Regions from separate parts of the Pseudomonas sp. P8_229 genome, predicted to be linked through region 1. Evidence: riboswitches for the same ligand, from Rfam matches in the RefSeq annotation. Region 1 holds a riboswitch; the other holds the start of a gene.

Region 1 (7,846 bases):
TTTTGCGCATTCGGCAGCCGCGCCAGATCACTCCAGCGCCGGGCCAGTTCGGCGACGAAATCCATGCGCTCGGGTTGCGCCCGGTAGCAGACCACGTCGGACTGACTGCGCTCGCTGCGCCAGGCCAGATCCTTGAAGCTGATCGGCCGGCTGATGATGCGTCCATCGAGTTCCGGCAAGGCGATGTGCATCGCCAGATCGCGCGGGCCGAGACCTTGCTCGCTGTCGCGCCAACCCGGCTCGTTGTCCTGGGCGCAGATCGCCTGGATCACCGCAATATTGCGCCGGAACGGCCGCAGATGCGGGGCTTCCGGGCTGGATTGAGCGAACCCGGTGGTGTTGAGAATCACCGCCGCTTCGACCGCGTCCAGCCAATTCTCGACCACGCTCAGGCAACCCGGCTCTTTCAGGCTGGCGACCGCGATAGGTAGCGGATTGAGCCCCGTTGCCTGCAAGCGCTGGCAGAACACATCGATGAACGCGGTGTTGGCTGCCTGCAAATGCGAGCGGTAGAACAACACCGCCGCGACCGGTCGATCGGGCAGCCATTCGGCTTGCCAGTCGCTCAGTGCGGCGGTGTTTTTCTGTGGGTGGTAAATCGCCGTGCGCGGCAGCGCTTGCGGCTCGCCCCAGGCGTAGTCCCGTGCCAGCCAGCGGTTGGCCAGACAATAGAAGAAGTCCAGCGCATTGCCCATGCCGCCCTGACGCAGGAACTGCCAGAGGCGGTCGCGATCTTCGGCGGGCACGGTGCTCAAGTCGCTGAGTTCCGGGTCGGGACGATCATCGCCCGGCACCAGAATCACCTGCACACCGCGCTCGGACAACTCCACCAAACGCTCGACGCCATAACGCCAATAGGCGATGCCGCCGTGCAACGAAATCAGGATCACCTTGGCGTGACGCAGCACTTCGTCGACGTACAGATCGACTGAGGCGTGATTCTGCACCTGCATGGGATTGGCCAGGCGCAGGCTCGGGTAATCCTCGGGCAGCTGCTGCGCGGCTTCGGCGAGCAGCGCCAGGCTGGAGTCGCCGCTGCACAGGATCACCAGCTCGGCGGGGGTTTGTCCAAGGTCGGCAATGTTGTCATCCGACACGAAACCGCCGGGCTGGGTCCTGAGCAGGTGCATGGCTTAAACGCTGAGCGCGGCGCGCAGTTGCGCTTCGAGTTGCACGGCGTCGAGCTCCTGACCGATCAGCACCAGACGGGTGACACGCGCTTCATCGGCGCCCCACTGACGGTCGAAGTGTTTGTCGAAACGCGTGCCCACGCCCTGGATCAACAGACGCATCGGCTTGTTCGGAATCGCCGCGAAGCCCTTCACGCGCAGGATGCCGTGCTGGACCACCAGTTGCGTCAGCGCGTCGAGCAACAGACTTTCGTCGGCTTGCGGCAGTTCGATGGAGATCGAATCGAAGGCGTCGTGATCGTGGTCATCGTGGTCGTCATCACCGTCGTGGTGGTGATCGTGATGACTGTGACGGCTGTCGATGTGTTCTTCAGAGCCGGCACCGAGGCCGATCAGCACGTCCAGCGGCAGACGGCCGTTGCTGGCTTCGATGATTTTTACTGCTGGCGGCAGTTCTTCGGCGACTTCAGCGCGTACACGAGCCAGATCTTCCGGGCTGGTCTGGTCGGCCTTGTTGAGGATCACCAGATCGGCGCTGGCCAGTTGGTCAGCGAACAGTTCGTGCAGCGGCGACTCGTGATCCAGGTTCGGGTCGAGTTTGCGCTGGGCGTCGACCTGATCCGGGAACGCAGCGAAGGTGCCGGCGGCTACGGCCGGGCTGTCGACCACGGTGATCACCGCGTCGACGGTGCAGGCGCTACGGATTTCCGGCCACTGGAAAGCCTGAACCAGCGGTTTTGGCAGGGCCAGACCGGAAGTCTCGATCAGGATGTGATCGAGATCACCGCGACGGGCGACCAGTTCGCGCATCACCGGGAAGAATTCTTCCTGAACGGTGCAGCACAGGCAGCCGTTGGCCAGCTCGTAAACGCGGCCGGTGGCCTCTTCTTCGGTGCAGCCGATGGTGCATTGTTTGAGGATTTCACCGTCGATGCCCAGCTCGCCAAACTCGTTGACGATCACCGCGATACGGCGGCCCTGTGCGTTGTCGAGCATGTGCCGCAGCAAGGTGGTTTTGCCCGAGCCGAGGAAACCGGTGACGATGGTGACGGGGAGTTTGGCCAGTGTTTTCATCGGATGCCCTTTGGCAAGGTGGCGGGCATACGGGACGAGATCCGCTGCGAGCGTGTGCGCGGAAGAATTCGCCACCGGATCACCCCGCCCGGTTGTAGTGAGAAATCTGTCACGAGGCAGGTCTCCTGGCTGACGGTGTTCAGGCGCTGGGCCTGGCGTTTGCTGCGCCTTCCCGCTGGCACCTTGGCAGGGCTGGCAGTGGCGTGGCAGCGAACATCACCGTTCACAGTTGCGGGGGCAGCCGCGGCTTTGACCGCGTTCCCTTCTTAGCTTCGGCGTGGGCCGAAGAACCTCGAAAGCGCAAGGCTACGCATCGGGTGGTGACCGGTCAATGTTTGGATTGGGGGCATATCCGTTGTTGCGGTAACGGCCCTCTAATGGTTCCGCCCCTACGGCGGGTCACTTTTGACAAACGCCCGGAATGCCGGCCCAGTCAAAAGTAACCAAAAAGTCTTGCCCCGGCGTACGGCACTTCGCTGAGGCTCAGTGTTCCCTCGCTACGGCGTCCATCAGGGGGCATCGCCTACGGTTTGCTTCGCTGCACCTCCTCTCGATGTGTTTGGCTACGCCGCATGGCGCTGCGCGCCTACCCCCTGATGGACACCTTCGCTCGGCCTGCCGATGGGGCTTTGAGATCAAAGGCAACATCAAAAGCCAGATCCAGATCCAGATCCAGATCCAGATCCAGATCCAGATCAAAAGACCACAGCCTTCGGCAGTTTCTACAGGGGATTGGGTGTGTTCAGTTGGAGTTAATTGGCTGGCAGACCGCTTTCGCGAGCAAGTCGAATCGTCGCACCGCCGCTCCCACAGTGGGATCGGGTGTGCTCAGTTAAAGATTGGTCGGCTGTCAGGCCGCCATCGCTGGCAGGCCAGCTCCCACAATTTTAATTCGTGCACACCCATGCGGCGAAGCCGCCCCACTCAACACGATGAGCGTTAGCTCGAGTAAAGCTTTTGATCTCAAGGCCCGTCGGCAGGCTGAGTGGAGGGATTGATCCGGGGGTGGGAGCGCAGCGACCGTTTGGCGTAGCCAAACACATCGAGAGGAGGTGCAGCGAAGCAAACCGGAGGCGATGCCCCACGGATCAATCCCGGAGCGAAGGAACCCGAGCCACAGCGAGGGCCGAACGTCAGGGTAAAGCCTTTTTGGTTACTTTTTCGGCGTCTGGAAAAAGTGACCCGCCGTAAGGGCGGAACCCTAAGCGGCCGTTACCGCAGCACCGGATCCACCCACAAAATTGACTAAATTCCCCAACCCATGGTCTCCTACACAACTTGTTACGGGTGCCCTTCACAGGGTGAAACGGGAAACCGGTGAATCATGTGCTTTACTCAAAGCCATGTCAGTCCGGTGCTGCCCCCGCAACGGTAAGCGAGCGAAGCGTCAGATCCACTGTGCCAGTGCGGCATGGGAAGGTGATGCTTGCAGGTCGGCCTGACGCCAACCCCTCGTGAGCCCGGAGACCGGCCCGCAACATACAGTGCGCATTGTGCGTCGCTGAACATAACAAACCCGCGGTGGGCGGGCGCTGTTCGAACCTCTGCGTGCCCGACTCGCAGGGGTCTTCATGCGCTCTATTCACCTGCTGACACTCCAGAGGGAAGCGCCATGTCGATCATCAGCAGCACCGGCAGCAACACCGACAAAATCTCCAGCACCGCCACGTTGAGCCAACGCCTGACCGCGGCGATCTTCGCCTCGATCCTGGGGGCCAGCCTCGTCTACTTCGCCGGTTTCTCGCACATCGAAGCGGTGCACAACGCCGCGCACGATACCCGCCACAGCGCCGCGTTCCCGTGCCACTGAGACCTGCCGACATGATCAAGCGTATTGCGCAAACCGCAGGTTTTACCGGCCTGCTGGCCGCCATGCTCCTCACCCTGCTGCAAAGCTTCTGGGTCTCGCCGCTGATTCTGCAAGCGGAAACCTTCGAGAAAGCCGAACCCGTCGCCGCTCATGAACATGCCGAAGGTGCCATGGCCGGCCACACCCACGACGCACAAGCCTGGGAGCCGGAAGACGGCTGGCAGCGTGTGGTCTCGACCACCGGCGGTAATCTGGTGGTGGCGGTCGGTTTCGCCCTGATGCTCGCGGGCCTGTACACCCTGCGTGCACCGACCAAAACCTCGCAGGGCCTGCTCTGGGGGCTGGCCGGTTATGCGACCTTCGTCCTCGCCCCAACCCTGGGCCTGCCGCCGGAACTGCCGGGCACCGCTGCGGCCGATCTGGCTTCACGGCAGATGTGGTGGATCGGCACAGCCGCCTCTACCGCTGTCGGCCTGGCCCTGATCGTGTTCAGCCGTCACTGGCTGATGAAGCTGCTGGGCGTGGCGATCCTGGCCGTGCCACACGTGATCGGCGCTCCGCAACCGGAGGTGCATTCGATGCTCGCCCCGCAAGCGTTGGAAGCGCAGTTCAAAATCGCTTCGCAGTTGACCAACGTGGCGTTCTGGCTGGCCCTGGGCCTGATCAGCGCCTGGTTGTTCCGCCGCAAAAGCGATGGCCTTTACCAGGCATGACCAATGACGGCGCAGCGCCGACCTTCGTGGTCGGCCTGGGCTGCCAGCGCGGCTGCCCGGCCAGTACGCTGCGCGCGTTACTTGACCAGGTCTTGCAGGCGCATCGCATTGAGCTGGCAGCGGTCAAGGCCCTGGCCAGTATCGACTTGAAGCGCGATGAACCGGGTTTACAGGAACTCGCGGCCCAACTGGCACTGCCGCTGTTGTATTTCAGCAGTGAAGAACTGGCCAGTTATCAGCAACGCCTGAGTCATCACTCACAGATCGCCTACGAGCGCACCGGTTGTTACGGCGTGGCGGAAAGTGCCGCGTTGGCCCTCGCTGAACAACTGATTCAGGCACCGGCAAAACTGCTGATTTCCCGGCAAAAATACGCCCAGGCCACGTTGGCATTGGCCGGCTCCGCGTAAAATCCCGATAATCCCCCTCTTTGATCATGAGCAATCTTCATCTGAAGCCTTGCCCTGCCCCGTTTTTCACAGGATGTCTTCATGACCGTCTACTTCATCGGCGCCGGCCCCGGCGACCCGGAACTGATCACTGTCAAAGGCCAGCGGCTGATTCGCAGCTGTCCGCTGATCATCTACGCAGGCTCGCTCGTTCCGGCCGCTGTGCTGGAGGGGCATCAGGCCGAAACCGTGGTCAACAGCGCCGAATTGCACCTGGAGCAGATCATCGAATTGATCAAATCCGCCCACGCCAAGGGGCAGGATGTGGCGCGGGTGCATTCGGGTGATCCGAGCCTGTATGGCGCGATTGGCGAGCAGATTCGCTATCTGCGTGAGCTGAACATTCCGTTCGAGATCATCCCCGGCGTCACCGCTACGGCCGCCTGCGCGGCATTGCTCGGTGCAGAACTGACCCTGCCCGACGTGTCGCAAAGCGTGATCCTGACCCGCTACGCCGACAAGACCGCGATGCCCGCAGGCGAAGAACTCGGCAATCTGGCGCAGCACGGCGCGACCATGGCGATTCATCTGGGAGTCAATCACCTGGAGAAAATCATCGCCGAACTGCTGCCGCATTACGGCGCCGATTGCCCGATTGCGGTGATTCACCGGGCGACGTGGCCGGATCAGGACTGGGTGGTGGGAACACTGGAGGATATAGCCGTGAAGGTGGAGGCCAAGGGGTTTCGGCGCACGGCGTTGATTCTGGTTGGACGGGTGTTGGGCAGTGAGGTGTTCAGCGAATCATCGCTGTATCGCGCGGGGCATGCGCATCTCTACAGGCCCTGAGTCAGATGACTTTTGTGACTGGGTACAAAACCTTTGGCGAGGGGATTTATCCCCGATGGGGTGCGAAGCAGCCCAAAAAATGGAACTGCTACGCAGTTCATCGGGGATAAATCCCCTCACTACAAAGTACGGCGGCATAAAAAAACGGCGCTCACGGGGCGCCGTTTTTCATGTCCGCAGCGAACGCCTTAGTAGTAGGCGTTTTCTTTCTGCGTGTGGTCGGTCACGTCACGTACACCCTTGAGTTCCGGAATTCGCTCAAGCAAGGTGCGCTCGATACCTTCCTTCAGGGTCACGTCGGCCTGGCCGCAGCCCTGGCAACCGCCACCGAACTGCAGCACGGCAATGCCGTCCTCGACCACATCGATCAGACTGACCTGACCGCCGTGGCTGGCCAGCCCCGGGTTGATCTCGGTTTGCAGGTAATAGTTGATGCGCTCGTTGACCGGGCTGTCGGCGTTGACCATCGGCACTTTGGCGTTTGGCGCCTTGATGGTCAGTTGACCACCCATGCGGTCGGTGGCGTAGTCGACGACGGCATCGTCAAGGAACGCTTCGCTGAACGAGTCGATATAGGCGGTGAAGCTTTTCAGCCCCAGCGCGGTATCTTCAGGTTTTTCTTCGCCCGGCTTGCAGTAGGCAATGCAGGTTTCGGCGTACTGGGTGCCAGGCTGGGTAATGAAGACGCGGATGCCGATGCCCGGGGTGTTCTGCTTGGAGAGCAGATCGGCCAGGTAATCGTGGGCGGCGTCGGTAATGGTAATAGCGGTCATGGAAACTCCTCGCAGGCTTGGGCGCAGTTTACGCCAATCATCGCGCCGCACAAAGTCCTAGTATTTTTGTCGGGAAAGCTCAGCAATCGATTGATCAACAGGTTCGCCATCAATCCGCGCTTTAAGCCACTGATAGCAGCGTTTTTCCACCCATTCGTAGCTCATCCATGAGCCCACACCGATGGCCAGGGCGCAGACGATGAACATCAGATACGGGCTGATTCCATAATGTCGCGCGACAAAACCACCGGCCGACAGCACCAGCACGTGCATCAGGTACACCGAATACGAACAATCGCCCAGCAGCTTGAGCACCCGGCTGCGCTCGACATAACGCTCCAGCGCCATGCAGGCCATCACCAACACCGCACTCGGCACACCCCAGCTCAACAGCCTTGGCGCCGGCGTCAGGTGATAGATCGCCGTCAATGCGGCGCCAATTCCCAGCAGCGGCAGCCATAGGCCGGGGCCGATCCAGCCCCGGCGGTAGAGGATGCCGATGCCGATCCCCAGCAAGAACTCGTAAACGATGTCCGAACGATAGAACTCGCTGACCCAGCCAAACGCCTGGCACGTGGCAAACAGCAGCGCCGCGACCACCAGCAGGCGTACCTGCCAACGGAACACCAGCGCACAGGCGAACAGCACGTAGAACAGTATTTCGTAGTTGAGGGTCCAGCCGACGTTCAGCGTTGGGTAGATCCCGTAACCGCCAGGGTTCTGCGCCGGGATGAACAACAGCGACAGCAGCAGATGCCCGACGTCCAGTGTCTGATCCGGCAACAGCGGCCGGGCAACCCACACCAGCAGCGCCATCAGCAGCGTGTACAGCCAGTACGCCGGCACGATCCGCGACAGCCGATACAGCAGAAATTGTCCCGGCCGCAGGACCTTGTCCTCGGTGGACAAGAAGATCACCAGGCCGCTGATGACAAAAAAGATGTCGACCCCGACTGCGCCTTTGTCGATGAACAACTGGCCAATCGGGCCGCGCGCCTTGAAGTCGAAGAAAATCTGCATGAAGTGGTGACAGACCACCGTCCACGCGGCAAGCGCCCGCAGGGCCTGCACTGAAATCAACATTGAGTGCTCCTGCCCACGATTCCTG
Region 2 (7,846 bases), 920 kb from region 1:
CACGGCGACAAAACGCCGACCTTGCCGGCGCGGCGCAGACGCGGCAGCAACTGGATCGCCATCTGCGAACCGGCTACCGGCAGCACCTGGGAGGCGCCGTAGTAATCGCACGCGGCCTGCTCCAGTCCGTCGTCGGTTTCCGGCAACCGTGCCCAGGCACGCAACGGAATCTCCGGCACCGCAAATGGCCACGGCGCCAGGCCACTGGACAGGTCGAGCCAGTCGGCCTCGGCAATCCCGTATTCGAGTGCCGCCTTGCGCAGCCGGCCACCGTGCTCAAGCATAGAATTCAGCCCCCACGCAGAGAATCAGCAGCCATAACCATACCCCGCGCTGGACCAATTGCCAGCCGCGATCAATCGAATCGGCATCCGCCGGCGCGCCTGCGCCCAGTTGCGGACGCTCGTGCAGTTCACCGTGATAGATCGCCGGACCGCCCAACTCGACATTCAACGCACCGGCACCAGCGGCCATCACTGGACCTGCGTTGGGGCTGTCCCATTGCGGCGCCTGGGTGCGCCAGCATTTCCAGGCGAGCCGGGTGTTGCCCAGCAGCGCGTAGGTCAGCGCCACCAGTCGTGCAGGAATGTAGTTGAGCACGTCGTCGATTTTTGCCGCGCACCAGCCGAACCGCTCGAAGCGTTCGTTGCGATAACCCCACATCGCATCGAGTGTATTGCTCAAGCGATAGAGCACCACGCCTGGCGCACCGGCCACGACAAACCAGAACAGCGCGGCGAACACTGCATCACTGCCGTTTTCCAGCACCGATTCGGTGGCGGCGCGTGCGACGGCGGTGCTGTCCAGTTCACTGGTCTGACGGCTGACCAGATAACCGACGCGCTTGCGCGCCTCTTCCAGATCATCACTGCGCAGGGCTTTGGCCACAGGCTCGACGTGCTCGCCAAGGCTGCGCATGCCGAGGGCGCAATACAGCGCAAGAATCTCGACAATCCAGCCCACGTAGGGCGCCCAGGAAAACGCGGTGGCGAGCAAGGTCAGCGGCAGCACCGCAATCACCCACGCGGTGACCCCGTGACTGCGCCAGCCACGGCCGCCCGCATTGAAACGTCGCTCGATGCGTCCGGCAAAATTGCCGAACGCCACCAGCGGATGCCAGCGTTTCGGTTCACCCAGCAGCGCATCCAGCGCGACTGCGGCGACACTCAACAACGCCACACTCATTGACTCACTCCCCAATAATTTTCATACAGCAACTCATTGAGCGGACGCGCCTGCGCCCACCCTTCGAGTACCAGCATCGGCGCCGGATAGAATTCCTTGACCGGGCCCAGGCACAACACCGCCAACGGCTTGGCCCCGGCCGGCAGTTGCAGCAGATCGGCCAGTGCCTGCGGGTCGAACAGCGAGACCCAGCCCATGCCCAGTCCTTCGGCACGGGACGCCAGCCACAGGTTCTGGATCGCGCAGGACAACGACGCCATGTCCATTTCCGGCAATGTGCGACGACCGAAAATGTGTTTTTCACGATCGTCCATCAGCGCCGCGACCAGCACTTCGGCGCAATCATTGATGCCTTCAACCTTGAGCTTCATGAACTCGTCGCTGCGCTCGCCGAGCGCTTCAGCGGTGCGGATGCGTTCTTCTTCGACGAGGTTCTGGATCTGGCCACGTAAAGCTCGGTCGCTGATACGAATGAAGCGCCAGGGCTGCATCAGGCCGACGCTTGGGGCCTGATGCGCGGCTTCCAGAAGTCGGCGCAGCAACTCGGGCTCAACCACCCCACCGATGAAGTGGCGCATGTCGCGGCGTTCGGCGATGGCTTTATAGACCGCTTGGCGCTCGGCTTCGGAGAATGCGTTGTCGGTCATGGCCCCATCGCGAGCAGGCTCGCTCCTACAGGGGATTGCGTTTCGTCAGGCACACCATCGCCCACTGTAGGAGTGAGCCTGCTCGCGATAGCGTCCTCAAGTGGCGGCGCAAACAGTGCAGCGACAGCCGCAGGATTCGACGGAAAATAGAAGTGCACATAAGAAGCCGTCATCCGCCCTTCCCGATAAACCGCCTCGGCGCCGCGCCCACCATTCGGGCTCAGCCCTCGAGCAATCGGCGTCAGCTCGGTGGTGGTCAGCGAATGATGATAAGTGTGCCCACGCAACGAACCTTCCGGCAGATCCACCGCCTGCAACGCCAACGCCGCCAGACGCTTTTGCATCACCGCGTCGCCCTTGAGCAACCCGACCAGTTCAGCACGCGCGCCTTCAACATCCGTCAACGAATCGAGCAAATACAGCATCCCGCCACACTCAGCGAGCAACGGTTTCCCTGCCGCATGATGGGCACGAATCGCATCGAGCATCTCGGTGTTTTGCGACAACGCAAGGTGATGCAATTCCGGATAACCACCGGGCAGATACAAGCTGTCCGCTTCAGGTAATTGCATATCGCGAATCGGCGAGAAGAAACTCAACTCGGCGCCCATCGCCCGCAACAGATCGAGACTCGCGCCATAGGTGAAGGCAAACGCCTCATCACGCGCAACGGCAATGCGCACATCCTTCAGCAGCGGCTCGACAGCGATGACGTCAGGCGCGGCGAACTCAACCGCTGGCGGCAGCGCTACCTCGCAACTACTGGCCAGTGCGTCGGCAGCGGCGTTGAGACGCACATCGAGGTCATTCAGTTCGCTGGCCTGCACCAGGCCGAGATGGCGGCTCGGCAGTTCGATGCCAGTCTCGCGCGACAACGCGCCGTACCAGCGCAGACCTTCCGTGAGACTGCCTTCCAGCAATTGCGCATGGCGCAAGGTGCCGACACGATTGGCCAGCACGCCGGCAAACGGCAGGTCCGGCTGATACTTCGCCAAGCCCAGCGCCAACGCACCAAAGGTCTGCGCCATCGCCGTGCCGTCGATCACACCGAGTACCGGCACACCAAAATGCCGCGCCAGATCGGCGCTCGATGGCGTGCCGTCGAACAGGCCCATCACGCCTTCGATCAGGATCAGATCGGCCTCGGCGGCGGCTTCCCACAGCAGGCGTCGACTTTCCTGTTCGCCGACCATCCACATGTCCAGTTGATACACCGGCGCACCGCTGGCGCGTTCGAGAATCATCGGGTCGAGAAAGTCCGGGCCGCACTTGAAGACGCGCACTTTACGTCCCTGATTGCGATGTAATCGAGCAAGCGCGGCAGTGACCGTGGTCTTGCCCTGACCGGAGGCCGGCGCGGCAATCAGCACCGCCGGGCAGTGACGTGGTTGATTCAAAGTTCGACGCCTTTCTGCGCTTTGATGCCGGCCTGGAAGGCGTGTTTGAGCATGCCCATTTCGGTGACGGTGTCACCCATCTCGATCATTTCCGGCTTGGCCGCGCGACCGGTGACGATCACGTGCTGCATCGGCGGACGCGCCTGCAAATCGCTGAGCACCTGATCCAGGTCGAGGTAGCCATGCTTGAGGGCGATGTTCAGTTCATCCAGCACCACCAGGCCGATCGACGGATCGCGCAACAGCTCACGGGACACTGCCCACGCGGCTTCGGCGGCGGCGATGTCGCGCTGACGATCCTGGGTTTCCCAGGTGAAGCCCTCGCCCATCACGTGAAAGCGCACTTGCTCCGGGAAACGGCGGAAGAACAGTTCTTCACCGGTGCTGTTGCGGCCCTTGATGAACTGCACCACGCCGCACTGCATGCCGTGGCCCATGGCGCGAGCGAGCATGCCGAACGCCGAGCTGCTTTTGCCTTTGCCATTGCCGGTCAGCACCAGCACCAGGCCGCACTCGTCAGGCGAGTTGGCGATGCGTTCGTCGATCACGGCTTTTTTGCGCTGCATACGCGCCAGATGGCGTTCGTCACGCTCGGGGGAATCGGTCATGGGGGAGCTCTCCGTTGAGGCTGGGTAACGGCGGGCGGGCACAAGAATAGACGGCAAAAAGCCTGGCATCGCCCACCGTGATGCCGCTGGATGGATCAGGCCGGTCTCCGGGCTCATGAGCGGCGCATCGCCTGGCTGCACGCCTTCCCGCATCTTTCGAGGCAGTGGCTGAATGTGCAGCTTTTACTCATTTACCGTTGCGGGGGCAGCGCCGGGATCGTGATCGTTCTTCGCCTGAAGACAACCCTCACCGGCTTCCCTGTTTCACTCTGTCGACACACGTCACAGAGCACCTGAAACAAGCCGCGAAGGTTAGAGGGTTGGGGGTGGAGCGTCAATTAAAGAGGCGGCCGTCGGGCGAATAACTGCCGCCGATCAATTATCTGGCGCCAATCTTGTGCCACACTGTTACAAATGATATCAAAGAGCCATGCTTTTCTCGAAAAAGCCCATCACAACAATAAGGATGATTACGATGCAAGGCATGATCATCAGCAACCCGCGCCTGGAATTCCTGCGCCCGATGCTTGAACGCTGGTTTGACTGTATCGACCGCTACAACGCCGTGCGCGGCGACAACGACACGCCTTACTGGCATGACGAGAAAGCCAATCTCGGATTGCTCTCCGCTGCGGCATGGATGGCCGAGCTGGTGACCCTTTGCGACACCACCACCCGCAAGCAGAACGAGGACGGCGAGCGCAATGCCCGCGCCGACCTGTTCCTCGCCGGCGCCGAAGACCGCGCCTACCTCCAGGCCACCCAGCGCTGGCCGCGAGTCAACAACCTCAACCTGACCCAGGCCTTGCAGGACATCACCAGCGATGCCAAACGCATCAGCTTTGCCAGCGACCTCAAGCTCGGCTGCCTGTTCGTCGCCCCGCAAAAGGCCCAGCACAGCGCCAGCCCCGAAGAGCTGCAAGACATGGTCGACGACCTGCAAAAGGAACACTGCTGCGCGGTCGCCTGGTATTTCCCCTACGCCTACCGCAAGTTGCGCAGCGAAGCGGGCAACTACCATCCCGGCATTGCCGTGCTGTTCAAAGAGGCCCGTGGCTGAGCGGTTGAACCATCGGGTGCGCAGGCTCCTCTATGATTAGGCATGCATTCATAGGGAAGATCAGTAATGCGCAAAACCCAACTCGCTCTCGTCATCGCCCTCGCCGGAGGACTCGCCGCCTGCGGTGAGTCCTCCAGCCTGCAAGTTTCCGACGGCACCGGTCCGTCACCGAAACTGCCCGAACCCAACAACACTCTGATCCCGACAGTGAACATCGCACCGGCGGTCGGCTGGCCTGCGGGCGGCAAACCGACCGCAGCGGCCGGTACGCAAGTCGCAGCGTTTGCCGAAGGCCTCGACCATCCGCGCTGGCTCTACGTGCTGCCCAACGGCGACGTGCTGGTGGCGGAAACCAACGCCCCGCCCAAGCCTGACGACAGCAGCGGCATTCGCGGCTGGGTGATGAAGAAAGTCATGGGCAAGGCCGGCGCTGGTGTGCCGAGCCCGAATCGCATCACTCTGCTGCGCGATGCCGACCACGACGGCGTGGCCGAGACCCGCACGGTGTTTCTGCAGAATCTCAATTCGCCGTTCGGCATGACCCTGGTCGGCAACGATTTGTACGTCGCTGACACCGATCGCCTGCTGCGTTTCCACTACGAGCCGGGCGCTACCGAGATCAAGACCCAGCCGATCAAAGTCACCGACCTGCCAGGCGGCACTCTGAACCATCACTGGACCAAGAACGTCATCGCCAGCAAGGACGGCAGCAGGTTGTACGTCACCGTCGGCTCGAACAGCAACGTTGGCGAAAACGGGCTGGATAAAGAGGAAGGTCGCGCGGCGATCTGGGAAGTGGATCGCGCCACCGGCAACCACCGGATCTTCGCCTCGGGCATTCGCAACCCCAACGGTCTCGCGTGGGAACCTACCACCGGCGCACTGTGGACGGCGGTCAACGAGCGCGACGAAATCGGCAGCGACCTGGTGCCGGACTACATCACGTCGGTCAAGGACGGCGGCTTCTATGGCTGGCCGTTCAGCTATTACGGCCAACACGTGGATGTGCGCGTCAAACCGCAAAACCTAGACCTGGTGGCCAAGGCCATCGCGCCTGACTACGCCGTAGGCCCACACACCGCCTCCCTGGGCCTGACTTTCGCCGAAGGCAACAGCTTGCCGGCGCAATTCCAGCAAGGCGCGTTCATCGGCCAGCACGGTTCATGGAACCGCAAACCGCACAGTGGCTATAAAGTGATTTTCGTACCGTTCGCGGCAGGCAAGCCAAACGGGGCACCGGTGGATGTGCTGACCGGCTTCCTCGACAAGGATGAGAACGCGTTGGGCCGCCCGGTGGGCGTGGTGATCGACCAGCAAGGTGGCTTGCTGGTGGCCGATGATGTGGGCAACAAGGTGTGGCGGGTGTCGTCCGCCAAATAATTTAGCGCCCAACACATAACAAATGTGGGAGCGGGCTTGCTCGCGAAAGCGTCAGGTCATCAACATCGTAGTTGAATGACACACCGCATTCGCGAGCAAGCCCGCTCCCACATTGGATTTCAGCGACTAAGGGTTATGCGCCAGATGCTCAGGCTGCAACACCCGCTTGGCACTCAGATAGGCTTTCTGCCAATACGCCTTCGACAGACTATCGAGCTTCACCGTGCCGCCGGTTGCCGGCGCATGCACGAAGCGCCCTTCCCCGACGTAGATCCCTGCATGACTGACTTGCGAGCCGCCATTGGTGGCGAAGAAGATCAGATCTCCGGTCTGCAAGCCTTCTTTGCCAACGTTCGGCGCCTGCATCACGATCAGCTCACGCGTCGAGCGAGGCAGATTGATACCGGCCGCGTCGCGGTAAACAAAACCGATCAGACCACTGCAGTCGAACCCCGAATCAGGCGTGTTGCCACCCCAGCGGTAAGGTGTACCAACCAGGCCGAGCGCGCGAAACAGCACGTCTTCAGCAGCGGGGGAGAATGATTGGGAAGGTCCGAACACCACCGGGGCGCGTACGACGGGCGCAGGCGGCGGTGTGCGACTGGCGCAGGCGCTGAGCAGCGCTGCGAAGAAGATCAAAGCAAGGCGGGCCGACATCGTCATAAGCAGAACATCCTGATCTGGCTGCGGCTTTCTCTGCCGAATGGACAGAAAACAAAACCGCCTGCGGAGCACGCAGGCGGTTTGCCATCAATATAGATACAGGATTCTAGCGGCTATACGACAAACTTCAAGTAAGACTTTAACTTCACCTTGTAAAGTCTAGGTCTACTCCGTTGCCGAGGGCCGTTTTGGTCGCCACGGACGTGGCGACAACGGGGGAATCACTTGCGAGCGGTGACCACGGTCGGCGCCATCGCGAGGGCGCGCTTGGCTTCGATGAAGGTCTTGCTCCAGTAGCTGTCACCCAGGCTGTCGATGCGAACACCGCCGCTGCGACGACTGCTGGAGTGAATGAACTGGTTGTCGCCCAGGTAGATCCCGGCGTGACTTACACGACCGCGACGACCATTGGTGGCGAAGAACAGCAGATCACCCGGCTCCAGATTGCTGCGCGAGACCAGCGGGGCATCCACATTGATCATTTCGCGGGTGGAGCGCGGCAGATTCATGCCGGCTTCTTCGCGGAACAGGTAACCGATGAAACCGCTGCAGTCGAAACCGGCTTCAGAGGTACCGCCGAAACGGTAACGGGTACCGATCAGGGACATGCCGCGTTCGAGGATGCTGTCGGCCAGAACCGGAAGCTCGTAAGGCTTCTTGCCGTTGAAATCGGCGAGTTCTTTTTCAGTAGCCAGCTCTTCCTGATAAATAACGGAAGACTGGGCAGTAGCAGAATTTTTAACCTGTTGAGGCTGCTCTTGAACTGGAGAATGAGCAGCGCAACCGAACAACAGGGTGACGAGTGCGAGAGGCACGAGGGGTGCGAAGCGATTTAGCATGGGCACGACCGTGGCTGAAGTTGTAAAGAAGCCGAGACTATGCCCGCTATCAGCCTCATTTGCAAAT

Evidence for each region. A riboswitch is a leader RNA that binds a small molecule or an ion and turns the genes downstream of it on or off. The one in region 1 is predicted to bind cobalamin.
Region 2: another riboswitch for cobalamin. It lies ahead of cobO (cob(I)yrinic acid a,c-diamide adenosyltransferase); the one in region 1 lies ahead of cobW (cobalamin biosynthesis protein CobW).

Annotation. Positions count from the first base shown of each region.
Region 1 covers NZ_CP125378.1:5,759,119-5,766,964, reverse strand. The annotation lists gene cobN (cobaltochelatase subunit CobN) at 1-1,130, opposite strand, end outside; gene cobW (cobalamin biosynthesis protein CobW) at 1,134-2,204, opposite strand; cobalamin riboswitch at 2,302-2,514, opposite strand; cobalamin riboswitch at 3,473-3,695, shown strand; gene QMK55_RS25960 (CbtB domain-containing protein) at 3,817-4,014, shown strand; gene QMK55_RS25955 (CbtA family protein) at 4,026-4,727, shown strand; gene QMK55_RS25950 (cobalamin biosynthesis protein) at 4,724-5,137, shown strand; gene cobM (precorrin-4 C(11)-methyltransferase) at 5,219-5,965, shown strand; gene nfuA (Fe-S biogenesis protein NfuA) at 6,154-6,738, opposite strand; gene QMK55_RS25935 (acyltransferase family protein) at 6,796-7,821, opposite strand.
Region 2 covers NZ_CP125378.1:4,837,338-4,845,183, reverse strand. The annotation lists gene cobD (threonine-phosphate decarboxylase CobD) at 1-284, opposite strand, end outside; gene cbiB (adenosylcobinamide-phosphate synthase CbiB) at 277-1,185, opposite strand; gene bluB (5,6-dimethylbenzimidazole synthase) at 1,182-1,832, opposite strand; gene QMK55_RS21940 (cobyrinate a,c-diamide synthase) at 1,829-3,229, opposite strand; gene cobO (cob(I)yrinic acid a,c-diamide adenosyltransferase) at 3,226-3,837, opposite strand; cobalamin riboswitch at 3,918-4,149, opposite strand; gene QMK55_RS21930 (hypothetical protein) at 4,313-4,897, shown strand; gene QMK55_RS21925 (sorbosone dehydrogenase family protein) at 4,964-6,277, shown strand; gene QMK55_RS21920 (C40 family peptidase) at 6,404-6,940, opposite strand; gene QMK55_RS21915 (C40 family peptidase) at 7,162-7,779, opposite strand.